3 regions of the Paenibacillus sp. W4I10 genome follow, and region 3 is predicted to be linked to each of the others. Evidence: predicted binding sites of a transcription regulator. Region 3 holds the regulator's gene; each other region holds the start of a gene.
What was found. The regulator LexA, encoded in region 3, represses DNA repair genes until DNA is damaged. The targets are predictions, from matches to a motif close to CGAACATATGTTCG.

Region 1 (6,085 bases), 1.6 Mb from region 3:
ATTTAACAAAAGCATAATGGTTTGTTCTTAAATGGGTAATCATGAAGGAAGCATTGGGTCAGGGGCAATAGGAAATTATCCTATTGCCCTTTGATCACTCACCACGTGTATAGGAGGATGCTCAATGAAGGCAGAAATCATTGCAGTTGGCACAGAGTTGCTGCTTGGACAAATCGTCAATACCAATGCCAGATACCTATCCCGTGAATTGGCTGCGATGGGGATCGATGTATATTTCCAAACGGTGGTTGGGGATAACCTGAACCGACTTAGTGAAGCTATTCGCATTGCGCAGAGCCGTGCAGACGTTATTTTATTTTCCGGTGGCATCGGACCTACCCAAGATGATCTGACCAAGGATGCGCTCGCAGCTGTTCTTAACCGAAAACTGCATACAGATCGAATGGCAATGGACAAAATTGAGAGCTTTTTCAGAGATCGTAATGTGGACATGACAGAGAATAACCGACGTCAGGCGATCGTTATTGATGGCGGAACACCTCTGGCCAATGAAACGGGCCTTGCGGCAGGAAATGCGATTTCTGACAATGACAAATATTATGTTGTGATGCCTGGACCACCTAAAGAGCTGATTCCAATGTTTGAACAGGAAGTCAAACCTTGGCTGTTCCAGCATGTACTTACAGAAGAGATGCCGATCTATTCCCGAATGCTCAAATTCGCAGGTATTGGTGAATCTGCTTTGGAAGATCGACTATTGGATCTGATTGATGCGCAGACAGACCCTACGATTGCTCCTTACGCGAGCGAAGGCGAAGTTACGGTACGTGTCTCCACAAAGGCTGCGAGTGAGGGAGAGGCGAAGCTGAAGCTGGATGCGATGGAGGTTCAGATTCGGGAGCGTTTGACAGAACATCTCTACGCGAACGAGGATGTGCCTATAGAGTACACGATTGTAACCATGATGTCTGACATGGGGCTGACGCTCAGCGCTGCTGAGAGCTGTACAGGAGGGCTTGTCATGCAAAGTCTGACCTCTGTACCCGGAAGCGCATCAATGCTCAAAGGTGGAATTGTTTGTTACTCCAATGAAATTAAAGAAAAGCTGCTGAATGTGCCTCATGATTATCTGGAAGGTGAAGATGCACCTGGGGCGGTAAGTCCTGAGGTTGCAAAAGTGCTTGCTGAGCAGATCCGCATGATTGGCGATGCTGATTTTGGCCTGGCTGTTACCGGTGTAGCTGGACCGGGATATTCGGAACGCAAACCACCCGGGCTTGTCTTCATCGCTCTTGCTGAACGTGGAAAAGAGACGGAAATTCATGAGCTGCGTATTAATGGTAATCGCGAGACGGTTCGCATTCGTTCAGCCAAAGCGATTCTCTATCGCTTATGGCAAAAACTTGTGGCGATGGATTGATTAGTTAATAGCTTCGATTGCATTTACAGTTCCAAGCAAGTATAATTAAGGAAGACGGAAGAACCGTAGAATTAGGCTTTACAGCCTTGTTTACGGTTCTTTTTTCTGTTTAATGGAAAGTTTCCTTGAGGAAGAGGCGCCTCGGCCTTTACAAAAAAAACGAATGTATGTTCGAAAAAAAGCTTGGCAAACGTGTTAAAACAAGGTATCATTATCTTATAAACAGTAAAGGGTGTGAGCTTATTGTCAGACCGTCGTGCCGCGCTTGATATGGCGCTCCGTCAAATAGAGAAGCAATTTGGTAAAGGATCCATCATGAAACTGGGTGAGTCCACTCATATGAATGTGGAAATTATTCCCAGTGGTTCCTTGGCTTTGGATATTGCATTAGGAACAGGCGGCTTGCCTAAAGGCCGTATTGTTGAAATATATGGACCTGAGTCTTCGGGTAAAACAACTGTCGCATTGCATGCGATTGCTGAAGTACAACGCGTTGGTGGACAAGCAGCATTTATCGATGCCGAGCATGCTCTTGATCCTCAATATGCAAGCAAATTGGGTGTTAACATTGACGAATTGCTTCTATCTCAGCCAGATACGGGTGAGCAAGGGCTGGAAATTGCAGAAGCTCTTGTGCGCAGTGGTGCAGTAGATATCGTTGTTATTGACTCTGTAGCCGCATTGGTACCAAAAGCAGAGATTGAAGGCGAAATGGGTGATTCACACGTAGGTTTGCAAGCGCGTTTGATGTCTCAGGCGCTGCGTAAATTGTCTGGTGCAATCAGCAAATCCAAAACAATCGCAATCTTCATCAACCAGCTTCGTGAGAAAGTCGGCGTTATGTTTGGTAACCCGGAAACAACACCTGGTGGTCGTGCTCTGAAGTTTTATTCCACAGTACGTCTGGATGTGCGTCGTATTGAGAGTATCAAATCAGGCAATGACATGATTGGTAACCGTACTCGTATTAAAGTCGTGAAAAACAAAGTAGCACCTCCGTTTAAACAAGCGGAAGTGGATATCATGTATGGTGAGGGTATCTCGAGAGAAGGCAGTATCATTGACATTGGTACAGAGCTGGACATCGTTAATAAAAGTGGTGCATGGTACTCATACGAAGGCGAACGTTTAGGACAAGGCCGTGAGAACGCAAAGCAGTTCATGAAAGAGCATAAAGATATTGCTGAAATCATTGAACAAAAAATTCGTGTAGCAAGTAACTTGACTACTGCAGTTCCTGCGCCAACTAGTGAAGAGCAACAAAAAGAAGCAGCAGAAGAACAAGAATTGTTTGAAATCAACGAGTAATGTCCCAAAACCCTCCCCTTGTGGGGAGGGACCGGAGGACGTTGCCCTCTGGACTCCGTAAACTTATCTGATTGAGCTTGAGCTTGGATCAATCTGGATAATGGATTGTAGTGGGAGTTCTCGTGCTGTGCTAACAGCCCCTGTCCATTGGGACAGGGGCTGTTAGCACGCTAACTGTGGAGTAAAGGCCGGGCTGAGTTCCCGGTCTTTTGTATTATTAGTGTTCTTTGTCTTATGTGAAGATGTGTTTGGCGTAGTCAGAATGAAAATGTTATGAAAGGGGAGACCAGAATGGATCAACATGACGAGGATTTATATGAAGAAGCAGAACAGGACGGCCTATCCCAATTTCCGGACAACGAAGAACTTATTATTACACGTGTAGAACGAACGAAGAGCAGGCAAGCTCGTTATCGAATCACTTTTGGCATCCACTCTATTACGGTTCTTGAAGATGTGATGATTAAATACAGGATGACTCAAGGCAATACGTTTATGAAGAAGGATCTGGAAGAAATCATTGTAGCTGACGAGCGACAGCGGACGTATGCACAGTCTCTGCGCTTTTTGGAGCATAAGCCACGTACGCGCCATGAATTAAGTCAGAAACTTCGTCAGAAGGAGTTTGCTGCGCCATTAATTGAAGAGACGCTGGATCGACTTGAGCAGGAGAAGTTAGTGGATGACGATCTATTTGCGAAGGAATGGACAAGACAGCGTATGGAGGGCAAGCGGAAGGGAAAACTGTGGATAAGGCAAGAGCTGCGTCAAAAGGGCATTGCCAATGATCTCATTGTTGAGGCACTAGAAGGTATTAGTACAGATGCGGAATTTGAGACTGCTTTGAGTGCCGGACGCAAAAAATGGAATCAGGTCAAAGGGGACGTCAAAGAGAAGAAAAATAAAACGCTTCCCTTCCTAATGAGACGTGGTTTTTCAATGGATATGGTGCGCCGGGTCGTGAATTGTTTAATTGAAGAAGATGAGGCTGGGGACCCTGAAGATGACGAAGCGTTGTTATGGGATTAGCAGACCAGAGTCTCTATACTGCATTCTCTTGACAATTTCTTTCGTCAAATACTAAAATGGACATGAGTCTGTAAGAAATGGACAACCCTTTTTCCTTCCAAAAAAGCGGTTTCGGTTTCTTAAGATTTATACCATTCTTAATTATGGGTTCGCTGGAAACAGTGAATAGTACGTGGAAACATGTACATGTGAAATGAAAATCGGCGGGGGATCGCCGTGAGTATTCGTTATTCCCAAACATATGTAAGGTTTGAAAACTGCAAATTGACCCAAGGAATGCCTTGGAGGAACCAACGAGGAGGTGAACAGTATGAATCCTGCAATCACGATCGCTCTCGTTGTGGCCGCGCTAATCATTGGGTTCGGAGTAGGGTATTTTATTCGCAAATCTCTTGCAGAGGCTAAAATCTCTAGTGCGGAACAAGCTGCCGTACAAATCGTGGAGAACGCGAAGAAAGAGGCAGAGGCACTGAAGAAAGAAACGGTGCTGGAAGCGAAGGATGAAATCCATCGCATTCGTGCTGAAGCTGAAAAAGACACTCGTGAACGTCGGAATGAAATTCAACGACAAGAAAGACGATTGTTGCAAAAAGAAGAGTCGCTGGATAAAAAATTGGAATCACTCGAACGTAAAGAAGAGCAAGTGGCTAACAAAGAGAAACGAATTGATGAGACTCAGCAGCAGATCGAAATGATTTACAAAAACCAGGTGACAGAGTTGGAACGTATATCCAACCTCACCATGGAAGACGCACGCAGTATCATACTGTCCAACGTAGAACAGGAAGTTCGTCATGAGACGGCTCAAATGATCAAGGACATTGAACAACAAGCGAAGGAAGAAGCGGACAAAAAGTCCCGCGAGATTATTACACTCGCCATCCAACGCTGTGCGGCTGACCACGTGGCGGAAACAACGGTATCTGTTGTTACCCTGCCAAATGAAGAAATGAAAGGCCGGATTATCGGTCGTGAAGGACGTAACATCCGTGCGCTTGAAACCCTTACAGGGATTGACCTCATTATCGATGATACGCCAGAAGCTGTTATTCTGTCGGGCTTTGACCCGATTCGCCGTGAAATCGCCCGTACTGCCCTGGAGAAACTGGTGGCTGATGGACGTATTCACCCGGCGCGGATTGAAGAGATGGTTGAGAAATCCCGCAAAGAAGTGGATGAGCGCATCCGTGAATACGGTGAGCAAGCTACCTTTGAAGTGGGCGTGCATGGTCTGCATCCGGATCTGATCAAAATTTTGGGCCGGTTGAAGTTCCGTACAAGTTACGGTCAGAACGTCTTGAAACATTCCATGGAAGTCGCTTATCTGGCTGGACTGATGGCTGGCGAACTCGGAGAAGACGTAACTCTGGCAAGACGTGCAGGTCTATTGCATGACATCGGTAAAGCGCTGGATCACGAAGTGGAAGGATCACACGTCGAAATTGGCGTGGAACTGGCGAAGAAATACAAAGAACATCCGGTTGTAATCAACAGTATCGCGTCCCATCACGGAGATTGCGAAGCGACTTCGGTCATTGCCATGTTGGTTGGCGCAGCAGATGCGCTCTCCGCAGCAAGACCAGGCGCACGCCGCGAAACGCTGGAAACGTATATCAAACGACTGGAGAAGCTGGAAGAAATCTCAGAGTCCTTCGAAGGTGTCGAGAAATCGTACGCCATTCAGGCCGGACGCGAAGTTCGCGTTATGGTACAGCCTGAGAAGATCGATGATGCTGAAGCCTTCCGCTTAGCCCGTGACATCACGAAGATGATTGAGAATGAACTCGACTATCCGGGTCACATCAAAGTCACCGTCATCCGGGAAACCCGTGCGGTTGAATACGCAAAATAGAGCATTACGGAAAAGTGGCCGCAGTAGTGGGCCACTTTTCCTGTTGATAGCCTGTTAAAAGGCAACTACACATCATGGAGCATGAGATAGAGTCCTGCAAAGGTTCAACATTTGAAGTAAGAGGACTTTGCAGGAATTGAGGAGGCAGTAATCAATGAAAGTTTTGTTTATTGGTGACATTGTAGGTAACGTGGGACGTAAGGCACTAAAGGAAAATTTACCATATCTGAAATCGAAGTATAAGCCACATGTGGTGATTGTGAATGGTGAAAATGCGGCAGCAGGTCGCGGCATTACCGGTGCAATCGCAAATGAGTTTTTCAACTGGGGTGTACATGGTATTACACTTGGTAATCATACTTGGGACAATAAGGATATTTTTGATTTTATAGATGATGAGCCGCGCATGATTCGTCCAGCGAACTTTCCACCAGGAACACCAGGACGAGGATACACGGTTGTCAAAGGCGAAGGGAAAGAGCTGGCAATTGTCAATCTGCAAGGAAGAACGTTCC
Region 2 (6,085 bases), 830 kb from region 3:
GCCTCAGATTGAAGAAATCAAGGGTGTGGATTGGTATGCTCCGGAAGAAGCATGGTCCTTACAGCAGCAGAGCGGATATGATAATAACGATGATATCTTGCGTGTAGCCCTGAACAAGTTAGGCATTAACGTATAACGCATTATAGTTCTGGTTCGAGTCAGTTAGCCCGCGCGCTCTGTGGGTCTGATAAGCAGATCATCAAGCCACGGGTGACTTCGCCGCGGGGGCGTGGACCGGTGGTTTTTTGTGCCAGATTGGCAAGTAACAGAACGGTAAAGCAAGCAGTGAACTGGTGATGTTAAAAAGGGTCTGGGCATGCGCAATCTGTGCCCCGTTGTCCGCTGACAGCCAGACCGAAGCTGCATGCAGCTGGCCGATCAGCGGCATAAAGAGCAGTGCTCCCGCAATGTTTAATATAACATGGGAAGCTGCGACAAACTTGCCTGCGGATGCTCCACCCGCGGCAGCGATCACAGCGGTGATGCAGGTCCCCACGTTGGACCCGATCACAATGGCGATGCCGATCTCCACAGGCAATACCCCTGTGGCTGCGAGCGTAATCGCCATGCTAATGACAGCTGCGCTGCTGTGAATGAGCGCTGTCAGACAGGCACCTGCCAGGAAGCCCCACCACAAGCTGTCGGCCGAGCGGTCGAGAAACCATTGAAATACGCCCATGCTCCGCAAGGGTAAGGCAATGGATTGCATCACCTGAATGCCTGTCATAACAAGTGCAAATCCCGCAGCTGCGAGGAAGCTGTACTGGATGTTAAACAGAGTCTGGCGTGTACGTTCAGGAGCGGCCAGATTGCGTTCACCAAGTACAACAAACATGGCCCAGCCCGTCAGCGACAGGACAAGCAACGGCAGGGAAGCACGTCCGATCTGCAGTCCCACCAGCTCCGTCGTCAGACATGTCCCGATGTTCGTGCCGAGGATGATGCCGAGTGTCCGCCCATAGGTAATTAATCTGGCATTAGCCAGTCCAATGGTGAGTACTGTGACTGCAGTACTGCTCTGTAACAGAGCCGTTGCGCCCGCACTGAAGGCCATGCCTTTCCATGGAGCAGAGGTGGCGCGATTGAGCCAACTTTCCAACATGGGCCCAGCCATGCGCTGCAAGGCCGTTTCCATAAGCTTCATGCCACCAAAAAAGATAATAAGCCCATATAGTAGGGGCAATATCACATCTCTAAACATAGAAACATCATTCCTTCCGTCCGGGTTCCTTAACTCATCCTATGAGTAAGAAAAGACAACCATGACAAGCCTAAAGGAATTCAGAGGAAGCCAGCCTCCCACAATTCAAGTATTTCAATTGCCGCACCCCAATTCGAAAGATACTTTGATTCGTGCAAGCGTAGTGGAGGGGACGAAATCGAATCTGAAGAAGCGAAGCGTGCGCCTTTGTCTCCGGATTTTCCCTTTAAGAAAGGGAATCAAAAAAATCTGGAGACAACAGCGATCGGAAGATCGATTCGTAACCGAAACGCCACCTACGCGCCGCACCAAACCTATCTTTCGAACTATTAAATTAAAGGAAGTGGATCTACCTTGCCATCAGTTACACTCGAACGCAGTCGCAAAAAGCGGCTTGAACATGCACATCCATGGATATTTAACAACGAAATTGCCTCTGTTGACGGAAACCCTGAGCCGGGAGATCTGGTCAATGTATTGAATCATCAAGGTCGCTATCTGGCGACAGGATATTACAATCCCGCATCTCAGATCAATGTAAGAGTTGTAGCGTATCAACCGCTGGAGTCTGAACAGATGGATACGGCGTTCTTTGCAGCGCGTTTCCGCGATTGCTTGCGTCATCGGGAACGTTTTATCCGGGATGGAGAGGCATACCGTCTCGTTTATGGCGAAGCTGATTTTCTGCCAGGATTGATCGTTGACCGGTTCGGCAGCATCCTCGTTGTACAGTTGCTTACACTTGGTATGGATCGTTGCCGTGAAGCCATTGTACAAGCACTCATTGAAGTGATGCAGCCGGAAGGTATATATGAGCGCAGTGATGTCCCGATTCGTGAACTCGAAGGTTTGGAGCAGACCAAAGGTCCACTGTACGGAGAGTGCCCACGGCATGTCACAGTTACAGAAAATGGATTACTCATTAAAGTGGATATTGTGGAAGGGCAGAAGACAGGTTACTTCTTCGACCAACGCGAGAATCGTGCTGCCATCGAACCGCTCATGAAGGGTTGGGGCTACAAGAGTGGAATCACACTACAAACGACCGAGCAGGATGGCACAGAGCAGCTGTTGCCTGTGAATAAAAGCGGTAAGGTAGTTACATTCCCTTATTGGGACGGTGCCACCGTACTGGAGTGTTTCTCACACACGGGAAGCTTTACGTTGAATGCTTGCAAGTATGGAGCCAAAAAAGTGACTTGTCTTGATATTTCGGAGCATGCCATTGAGAGTGCACGAACAAATGTGGAGCTGAACGGCTTCACCGACCGGGTCGAATTCGTAGTTGCTGATGCATTTCAGTACTTGCGTGAACAAGTGAAGGGGCTGGATGAACGTACCGCACGTGCGCGTGCAGGCGAACAGAAAGTGGATACATCCAAAGCGCTGGCAGCTGGCGGTAAAACATTTGATGTAGTCATCCTTGATCCTCCTGCATTTGCCAAAACGAAATCAGCAGTTAAAGGTGCATGCCGTGGATATAAGGATATCAACCTGCAAGGAATGAAACTGGTTAATGAGGGCGGATATTTGGTAACAGCCAGCTGTTCGTATCACATGCGTCCTGACCTTTTCTTGGACACGATTGCCGATGCAGCAGAAGATGCAGGCAAAGTACTGCGTCTAATCGACTGGAAGGCAGCCGGTAAGGATCACCCGCAAATTTTGGGCGTGGATGAAGGACATTACCTGAAATTTGCTATTTTCGAAGTGCGTAGTAAAAAGAATTAGAGGAGTCTCTTTTTACTTGTTTTAATCCTTCGTGAAATAAAGTGAAGTTTAAATGAATGATACTTTCGGTTAGAAGTCCACAGTGTGAACAGCTGCGGGCTTTTTGCCGTGTTAACGGAGATGATCTCCGGTTTTACCGGATAGTGGCAAACGTATGTTCCGAACCAAGTCAGATATGTTATACTGGGAATTAAAATCTTGTACGTGTGGTTTGGAGGATTAGACATGTCCGTTCGTTTTGTTATTGGCCGGGCAGGCAGCGGCAAAAGCTCGCTGATTACCCGGGAAATTACATCCCTGCTTCAACAAGAACCGCAAGGCACACCTTTGATTTTACTCGTTCCCGAACAGAGTTCTTTTCGAACAGAGCAGGCATTGGTGTCTTCTGGAGCAATTAAAGGTACGATGCGTGCAGAAGTGCTCGGCTTTCGCCGTTTAGCCTATCGTGTAATGCAGGAAGCAGGTGGTTCTGCTCGTATTCCGATCGGAGCCGAAGGCAAAAAGATGCTGCTCTATAAAGTAATCCAGCGTCGTAAGGAAGAATTAAAGCTGTTTGGCGCATCCGGCAGCCAGCTGGGTTTTATAGGCGAATTAAATGACTTATATAGTGAATTTAAACGTTATGAAGTTGATCCATCATTGCTGGAAGAAGGGCTGTCTGGAGGGAATACCTCATCCACTTCGCCAATTCTGGAGGACAAGTTGCATGACTTGAATCTGATATATCGTGACTATGAACAGGAACTGACCAATTTATATATTGATGATGAAGACACGTTGACCGAGCTGACAGATCGTTTGTCGGAAAGTGCATTGCTGCAGGATGCCCAGATCTGGATTGATGGTTTTCAGGGATTCACGCCACAGGAGATGAGTGTGATTGGTCGATTGATGTTGCAGTCCTCTTCCGTGACGATTGCACTGACATTGGATCGTCCTTATGATCACGGAGCACTGCCTGGAGAACTGGAACTGTTCTATCCAACGGCAAGTGCCTATGCGCGCCTGAAAGGGATGGCTGACGAACTGGGTATACGGAGCGATATAACCGTGCTAGATTCGGAGATTCCACCGAGATACAAGGATCGTCCGGGACTTGCTCATCTGGAGGCAGGTTTCGACCGCCGAATTCGTTGGAAAAGTGAAGGCCTTGATTCCGGAATCCGACTGGTTGCAGCGGAGAACCGACGAGCTGAGATGGAGGGGGCACTGCGTGAGATGCGGCGCCTGGCACAAAACGAAGGTGCGCGTTATCGGGATATGGCGGTACTTGTTCGTCAGTTGGATACCTACGCTGATATAGCTGAACCTCTATTCAGGGATTATGACGTACCCGTCTTTCTGGACCGCAGAAGAAATGAACTTCATCATCCATTATCCGAGTTTATCCGTTCCGCACTGGATATTGTTCGGCGCCACTGGCGTTACGAGGATGTATTTCGCTGTGTCAAAACGGATCTGCTGCTTCCGCGTGATGGTGCCATCACTCGTGAAGATATGGACCAGCTTGAGAATTATGTACTGGCTTGTGGTATCCATGGGTATCGCTGGACTGACGGTAAACCATGGAAGTATGTACCAAGCCTGTCCCTGGAAGACAACGGTGAGGATGGCCGTAGTCGAGGACGGGACCAGATGCTTTCTCTAATGGAGAGCTGCCGAACGGTCATTACAGATTCCTTGGGTGTTTTTGAGAAACGAATGAAAAAGGCAAAGACAGCCAAAGCCCAGTGCGAGGCACTATACAGACTGCTGGAAGATGCTGAGATCCCATGGAAGCTGGAGAACATGTCTGCTGAAGCTAAGGCTCAAGGTGACCCGGAACGGTCGAGAGAACATCGGCAGATGTGGGGAGCTGTGCTGGATTTATTGGATCAGATGGTCGATATGATGGGGAATGAACGGCTGGATATCACTCTGTTTGCCGGGATGATTGAGACCGGATTGACGGAACTGAAGCTGGGTCTGGTACCACCAGCACTTGATCAGGTATTGGGCGGTTCCATGGACCGTACACGCCTTCAGGACATCAAATACGTATTTATCCTTGGCGCCGTTGATGGTGAATTACCCGCCGTACCTCAGGATGATGGCGTATTAACGGAACTGGAGAGAGCGTTACTGACGGAAAGAGGCGTGGCGCTTGGACCAGGTGCAACAAGGCAGATGCTGGATGAACGTTTTCTGATCTACACGGCACTTACAGCGGCAAGCAGCCAGTTGTGGCTAAGTTATCCGGTTGCTGATGATGAGGGGAAAACACTGCTTCCTTCCGAGATTATCCGCCATGTACGGAAAATGTTTGGTCTACAAGAACAGCCATTGCTCGCTCAACCACCGCTTGCGAACTTTGAAGAAGCGCATTGGTCCTATGTCACCCATCCGGGTCAGAGTCTGTCAACGCTCATTGGACAATTGCGCAAATGGCGCCGCGGAGAAGACATTCCTGAAATGTGGTGGGCGGTCTACAATTGGCATGTATCTCGAGAGACAAGCAGACCTCAGCTGGAGCGGTTGATGGGATCGATCTTTTATCGTAATAGAGCATTACCACTACGTACAGCTACCAGTCGCAGATTGTATGGTACAGAGGTGAGGACGAGTGTCTCACGAATGGAGCGGTTCGTTGCTTGTCCGTTCTCTCATTTTGCTTCGCACGGGTTACGCCTCAAAGAACGGCAATTGTACCGCCTTCAGGCTCCTGATATCGGACAGCTGTTTCATGCTGCACTAAGCCAGCTGGCTATGCGGTTGCGCGAAGAAAATCGTAGTTGGGGAAGTTTGACTCCAGACCAATGCCGTCAGGAAGCCGAGCAAACTGTGGAGCAGATTGCACCACAGCTGCAAGGGGAGATTTTGCTAAGCACCAAGCGATACGGTTATATTTTCCGCAAATTGAAGGACATTGTTAGCCGGGCATCCGTTATTCTCGGTGAACAGTCCAGACGTGGAAGTTTTGAACCGATTGGGCTGGAGCTTGATTTTGGACCGGATAAAACACTGCCGCCACTACGTTTTGAACTGGAGAACGGATGTGTGATGGAGATCGTGGGTCGGATTGACCGTGTGGATGTGGCAGAAGGCGAGAATGGTCTGCTCTTGCGTGTCATTGACTATAAATCAAGCCAGACGGACCTCAAGTTACATGAAGTG
Region 3 (6,085 bases):
TGCTAAATGTAAGCGATATCAATTTGATGTATTATGTAGAATCACACAATCCAAGATGCTTCACATCATTAATTAGCACTTACTACGTGGTGTGATCTCCAAATCGAAAGAAGATTTTTCAAAATATTAAGCGCTTACAATCAATCAAAAACAATAAGCAATAACTCCCTGCTTCCATTTAATGAAGTCAGTCAAAAAGAAATTGCTTTAGGACAATCTAAATACTAGTCATACTAGTATGTTAGTTATATTCTAATCCAGCTTCCCTCTAATTTCAATAACTTTTAGTAAAAAAAATGGATATCTCTTTTAACAAGGTAATTTAGTCAACAAGCTCAAATAAAAAAACATTGGTAACTTCAAGAACGACATCATCGTTCATTGAAGCTTCCAATGTTTCAGGGTGCTGAGGAAAGATGTTATAGCTGATCTGCTTAGAAATTAGCAATAAGCTGATTTAATTCCGATAAATGCGTTATTTCATGGTCTGGCGCATACGTTTCATTGTTGGTCTTATGCTCACGGTTAATCCATACGGATTGGATGCCAGATGATAAAGCACCACGAATATCAGTCGTTAACTTGTCTCCAACCATCATGCTCTCTTCGGGTTTAACACCCAGTTTACTCAAAGCATGTTCAAATATCGACGGATCTGGTTTTCCTTTTCCGAAGTTACCCGAGATAATAATCTCATCAAAAAAAGGAGTTAATTCAGGTACACCATCCAACTTCTCTTGTTGCAAAGCAGGACAACCGTTTGTTAACAACAACAGTTTGTACTTTCCTTGTAACTGACGCAAGGTATCCATCGTTTCTTCGTATACATGAGGTCTGGATCTCCGTTCCACTCCAAACTGTGCGGCCAGTTGTTCAGCAAGATCATCCCGATCTATACCCAACTTCAACAAGCCACGACGCCAGGATTCTTTACGGTAAACTGGAGCAAGCTGTTCCAACTGACGGAACTCAGGTTGATCCCCACCAGTAAAGTTAGCCCAAAGACCTTCAAACGGATTGATTCCAATCATTTTAGTAAAAGGAAAGGTTTCATATGATTCATACAGTCCACGTGCCTCATTACGAACAGCTTCTTCAAGTTCTTCTGGTTTAACCCCAGTCTCTTGCGCTGCGATTAGACAAGTCTCATGAAAAGCTTCTCGAACACTACGCTCATCCCATAATAAAGTATCATCTAGGTCGAACAAAATCGCTTTTAACGCCATTCCGATCATCTACCCCTTTATGCAATAATTACTTTTCGACGGTTTCCACGGTGATCTGGTGTGCTTTTGCAAACTTCAGCAAACGTTCTGCAATCGCATCTGTATCGTAACGGTTCAATAACTTGGTGAACACCCATCTTTTCCCACGACTGTTATGTTCGATAACAACTGTACCTGGTTCAATTCTGAATTTGACAATATCGTCAACCCCAATTGAACGTTCACGATTACCCTTCGTCGTGATAATCCGATTACTGCTAATCTTGATGTATGGACGACGAAGCATGAAGATGACTGCCAAAAATACATAAAGCAACATGGTCACCCAGTCCCAAGTTGTCATTGGAGCTTGCACAAGAAACGTGCTCATAAACAGATACAAAAAGGCGAGACCTATCAAAAATATTGGGAACAACAAGCTGCGTCCCTTAAAGACTTCTTCACCTGGTGTACCAGTGATTGGTTGACCACTTTTTTTGCGTTGCTGATTTAACTGCTTGGAATTTTTCTTAACCGTTCTCTCGAACGAACGCGACATGTGAATCCCCCTTATGTGTCTTTGTATCAGGCTTACATAATTGCAAACCAACATTTCCCCCTATAAATTGCACACTCAAAATAACAGGAAGAAACCTAAATATCATAATGATATCATTAGGTTTCGTTAGTGTTTGAGTTTGCCTTGGTGGCCTTTGTCATTCTCATCATCAACAATCTCAATGGTATCCAGTTGTTGTCTGAAATTGCTGCGAATATTGCTCAAATAAATCTCTCTTAGCTCGGCACGTTCAGCAAGTTCTTCCTCCGACAATCCAGTGGACTTTTGCTTACGAGCCAATTCGTTAATGCGTGCTACCAGACTATCTATATCCAAGCTTGTCCCCTCCAAAAATACAAAGTCATATTAACTTTGCCATTATAAAGGCAGCTTGTCAAGCTGACACGCGTTAACACTCATTGATGTGCATTTTATTCTGCAAATTGCGGTAGAGTTAGTACTTGCCCCACTTGGATGGAAGTCGATTGAAGTTGATTCACTTTCTTAATTGCTTCTATATAAATACGTGTATCCATATTCGTCGGTTTATGTTCCAAAGAAATACTCCATAATGTTTCCCCTTGTGCAACGGCTATCTTTCCTCCAGGTAGAACATCATTCTCATTGCCAGCAAATACAGTTAAAACAGTGCTGCATCCAATAAATATAATCAAAGAGGTAATGGCTACCTTTAACATCCATGAAGAAATCTTGAAGCGCGCTAAAACCTTCTTGTAGTTCCCTATTTTAGACTTCACCAGTTCCGAATTCATTGGTTCATAAATGCTTTGATAAGTAGAATATCTCATTAAATACCCGCCTCCAAACGTTTGTTCCTATCTGTTGAAATCAATATAACACGAACACTTGTTTTGTTCAATAGATTTTTAGAACAATTGTTCGCTTCTTTTTTGAAGGAGAAATTTCTTATTTCACTTCCTTTTGCAAAGCATTTGCAGTATTATGCTCTGACTTTTGGACAATTTCTGTTCTATAAGTTAAAAAACACTGATTTAATGCTATTTTATTTAGAACTTATGTTTGTACGAACGGAGGTTCTATGTTATAATTTTCCCAAACGTTACTAAAATGGGGTTGATACGGTATGTCGAAGATATCCAGCAGGCAGCAGGCTATTCTGGAGTTTATACGAAATGAAGTCCGGTTGAAGGGGTATCCTCCTTCCGTACGGGAAATTGGTGAAGCTGTTGGACTTGCTTCCAGCTCAACAGTACATGGACATTTGGATCGTTTGGAGAAAAAAGGTTTGATCCGACGTGACCCTACCAAGCCAAGAGCCATTGAGCTTTTGAGCCAGGAAGAATCTGAGCATTCTCATCAATTTGCTCATAGCGTTGCACGTATTCCTGTTGTTGGTAAGGTTACAGCCGGGGTTCCAATCACTGCAACCGAGAACATTGAAGACTATTTCCCTCTTCCTACACATTATGTAGGCGAACAAAAAGTGTTTATGCTTTCAGTAGTGGGAGATAGTATGGTGGAAGCTGGAATCGTTAATGGAGATTACGTTATTGTCCGTCAACAGCAAACTGCTGATAACGGTGATATCGTCGTTGCAATGACTGAAGACGATGAAGCTACAGTGAAAACGTTCTATAAAGAGAAAGATCATATTCGCCTTCAACCGGAGAATGCGACCTTCGAACCTTTACGTTTGAAACATGTTAGTATTCTGGGTAAAGTCATTGGCCTTTTCCGAGATATTCATTAATATTTAACTTGAGTAACAAAACTAGATGTAATGAAATACGAAAGAGGTTGTCCTGATCAACAGGACAACCTCTTTTTTTCATGTTTATGTTATTTTTGCGGCTAATTATTCACTGCGTTTCAGAACACTCTTGTGATGCGAGAACACATCAAAGCTCTGTTGACCGTGATATGAGCCCATACCGCTCTCTCCGACACCACCAAACGGGAGATAGTGTGAAGTCATATGAGAAAGTGTGTCATTAATACATCCCCCACCGAAGGATACTTGATTCAGAACCTGATCCTGCAGTTGCTCATCCTGTGTGAAGAGATATAGCGCCAATGGTTTTGGCCGGCGAACAATCTCATCCAGCATAGGATTCAGGTCACTGTACGTAAACACAGGAAGAATTGGACCGAAGATCTCTTCTTGCATCACAGCTGATTCCCAGTTCACATCGCCAAGTACAGTCGGCTCAATGAGCAACTGCTCACGTACAGAACGTCCACCAATCAGCGTTTTGCCATCTGTGAGGAATCCCGACAACCGATCAAAGTTACGCGCATTGACAATGTGCGGGAAATCAGCATTCTGTAACACATCATCCCCAAATTTATCTTTGATCTCTGCGCCAATCAGACTAATCAATTCATCATGAACTTGTTCATGCACAAGCAAGTAATCCGGAGCAACGCAAGTTTGCCCTGCATTCAGGAACTTACCACGAACAATACGCTGGGCCACCAGCTTCAGATCTGCATCACTATGGACAATAGCAGGACTCTTACCACCCAACTCAAGAGTTACAGGAGTCAAGTGCTCCGCAGCTGCCTTCATCACAATGCGACCAACACCTGTGCTGCCTGTGAAGAAAATATAATCAAACTTCTCTTTCAACAATGCTGTACTGGCCTCAACTTCTCCTTCCTTAACCGCAATATACTCCTGAGGGAAGATCTCCTGAATCAGATCATACGTCAGACGAGATACGGCTGGTGTTAATTCAGAAGGCTTGATAACTGCACAGTTACCGGCTGCAATTGCTCCAATCAGTGGGCCAAAGGCCAGTTGGAACGGATAATTCCAAGGTGCAATAATAAGCGCCACTCCGTATGGTTCCGGGTAAATGGTACTCACCCCATCCGGCATAGCCGAATTGGTTGGGACTTGTTTGGGTGCAGCCCATTCCTGCAGGTGTTCTAATGCAAAATCCAGTTCACCCAGAACAATGCGAATTTCGGAACCGTAAGCTTCCGCCTCAGATTTGTTCAGATCAGCCCGAAGTGCATCTTGAATCCGTTGCTGATACTTTTCAATTCCTTTTCTAAGCTGTTGCAGCGCATTAATCCGATACTCGATATTTTTAGTTTGTCCTGTATAAAAAAATGTACGTTGTTCTGTCACTAGTTGTTTTGCCTGATCCATAATAACATCTCCAATTAATTATTTAAAATTAAATTGCATAAAATTTAATTAAAAGTATACCTCTTTTATATGAAACTTTCAACATATAGTTGAAACATTGATTTGAAACTATCTGAAATTTGGTAGAAGTTTTAAGATATGAGAAAGCTACTATTCTTTTTAATGCAAGTATCCATTGATTATAGCGAATTATTGGTATTATTAGAATTCATCTTTATTTCCACAGAAGATTATATGTACTGAGATCTGAAGAGATGAATGTCGCCTTGTAGATCTTACGCATTCAATGTCAACATCTGCCAACATATGTCCTAATTGCGGGTAACTTCGCGGACGAGGAGAAGTGGTTTCTCTAATTCAATGATTTGTGGTTTTATCCTTGGGTTTGTTTGCATAGTAAACAAAGGAGCCGGTGAAGATGGCTCCTATTTTTGCACCCTATACTTGAATGTATCACGAAAGTTTCTCTTTCCCATGTTCTTAATGGATACTGTGCGCTACGCTTCTACTACTCCTCCATAGTCAATGTTTTAGTACATACCAGATAGATACCCGAACCTACATAAGGCTACCGGGAGGAAATCATCTTTTATAATAATGTCTTATATGTATATCTATCTTATTATCAACCAAATCTATTAGTTCGATAAAAGGCATGTTTGTTGCAAAAATAGATCATTTCTATCAATTAGTCAACCTTAGCATTCCAAAAGAATATCCATAAATCCAACATTTTACAACTATATCATTTACAAATAACAATCTTATATGGTATATTTAACCATGGTTGGCCAACCTAATTATGTGAGATCTACTCGATATCTTTAATTTCAAATAACAACTTAAAACAGAATCTTACTCTATTGGTTCTAGTATATTTGGGAGGTTTGAATATGAAAAGATTAAGAAAATTCTCTATTTCTGTTATGGCAACTGCTTGTCTATTAGCATTCGGTTCCAGCTCTGCATTCGCTAAAACTGGTTGGGCTGATTCATTTGAGACAGCAGAAGTGATGTACTCAAGTGTAAACCAGTCTTCTGGATTTAGCGCAACACAGTATTTAGATAGCATGAGCGACAACGATTTTTATGTAGTCGACAACACAAACGGTTCATCCGAAATCACATATTCTGTTATAGCCACTCCACCAGCTAACTTCGACATTGTTATGGGTGTTATTA

Region 1: recA (recombinase RecA) is a predicted target of LexA. The motif match lies at 1,542-1,555, and genes of this name have one in related genera.
Region 2: addB (helicase-exonuclease AddAB subunit AddB) is a predicted target of LexA. The motif match lies at 3,080-3,093, and genes of this name have one in related genera.

What each region holds. Positions count from the first base shown of each region.
Region 1 covers NZ_JAUSXX010000001.1:2,678,499-2,684,583, reverse strand. The annotation lists gene pgsA (CDP-diacylglycerol--glycerol-3-phosphate 3-phosphatidyltransferase) at 1-17, shown strand, start outside; gene QF049_RS11865 (competence/damage-inducible protein A) at 125-1,381, shown strand; gene recA (recombinase RecA) at 1,625-2,689, shown strand; gene QF049_RS11855 (regulatory protein RecX) at 2,981-3,718, shown strand; gene rny (ribonuclease Y) at 4,029-5,570, shown strand; gene QF049_RS11845 (TIGR00282 family metallophosphoesterase) at 5,725-6,085, shown strand, end outside.
Region 2 covers NZ_JAUSXX010000001.1:248,455-254,539, forward strand. The annotation lists gene QF049_RS01035 (NUDIX hydrolase) at 1-136, shown strand, start outside; gene QF049_RS01040 (Na/Pi cotransporter family protein) at 200-1,201, opposite strand; gene QF049_RS01045 (class I SAM-dependent rRNA methyltransferase) at 1,556-2,932, shown strand; gene addB (helicase-exonuclease AddAB subunit AddB) at 3,158-6,085, shown strand, end outside.
Region 3 covers NZ_JAUSXX010000001.1:1,079,271-1,085,355, reverse strand. The annotation lists gene QF049_RS04880 (HAD family hydrolase) at 435-1,226, opposite strand; gene QF049_RS04875 (hypothetical protein) at 1,255-1,764, opposite strand; gene QF049_RS04870 (DUF896 domain-containing protein) at 1,891-2,100, opposite strand; gene QF049_RS04865 (LysM peptidoglycan-binding domain-containing protein) at 2,196-2,573, opposite strand; gene lexA (transcriptional repressor LexA) at 2,870-3,496, shown strand; gene QF049_RS04855 (aldehyde dehydrogenase) at 3,602-4,903, opposite strand; gene QF049_RS04850 (hypothetical protein) at 5,797-6,085, shown strand, end outside.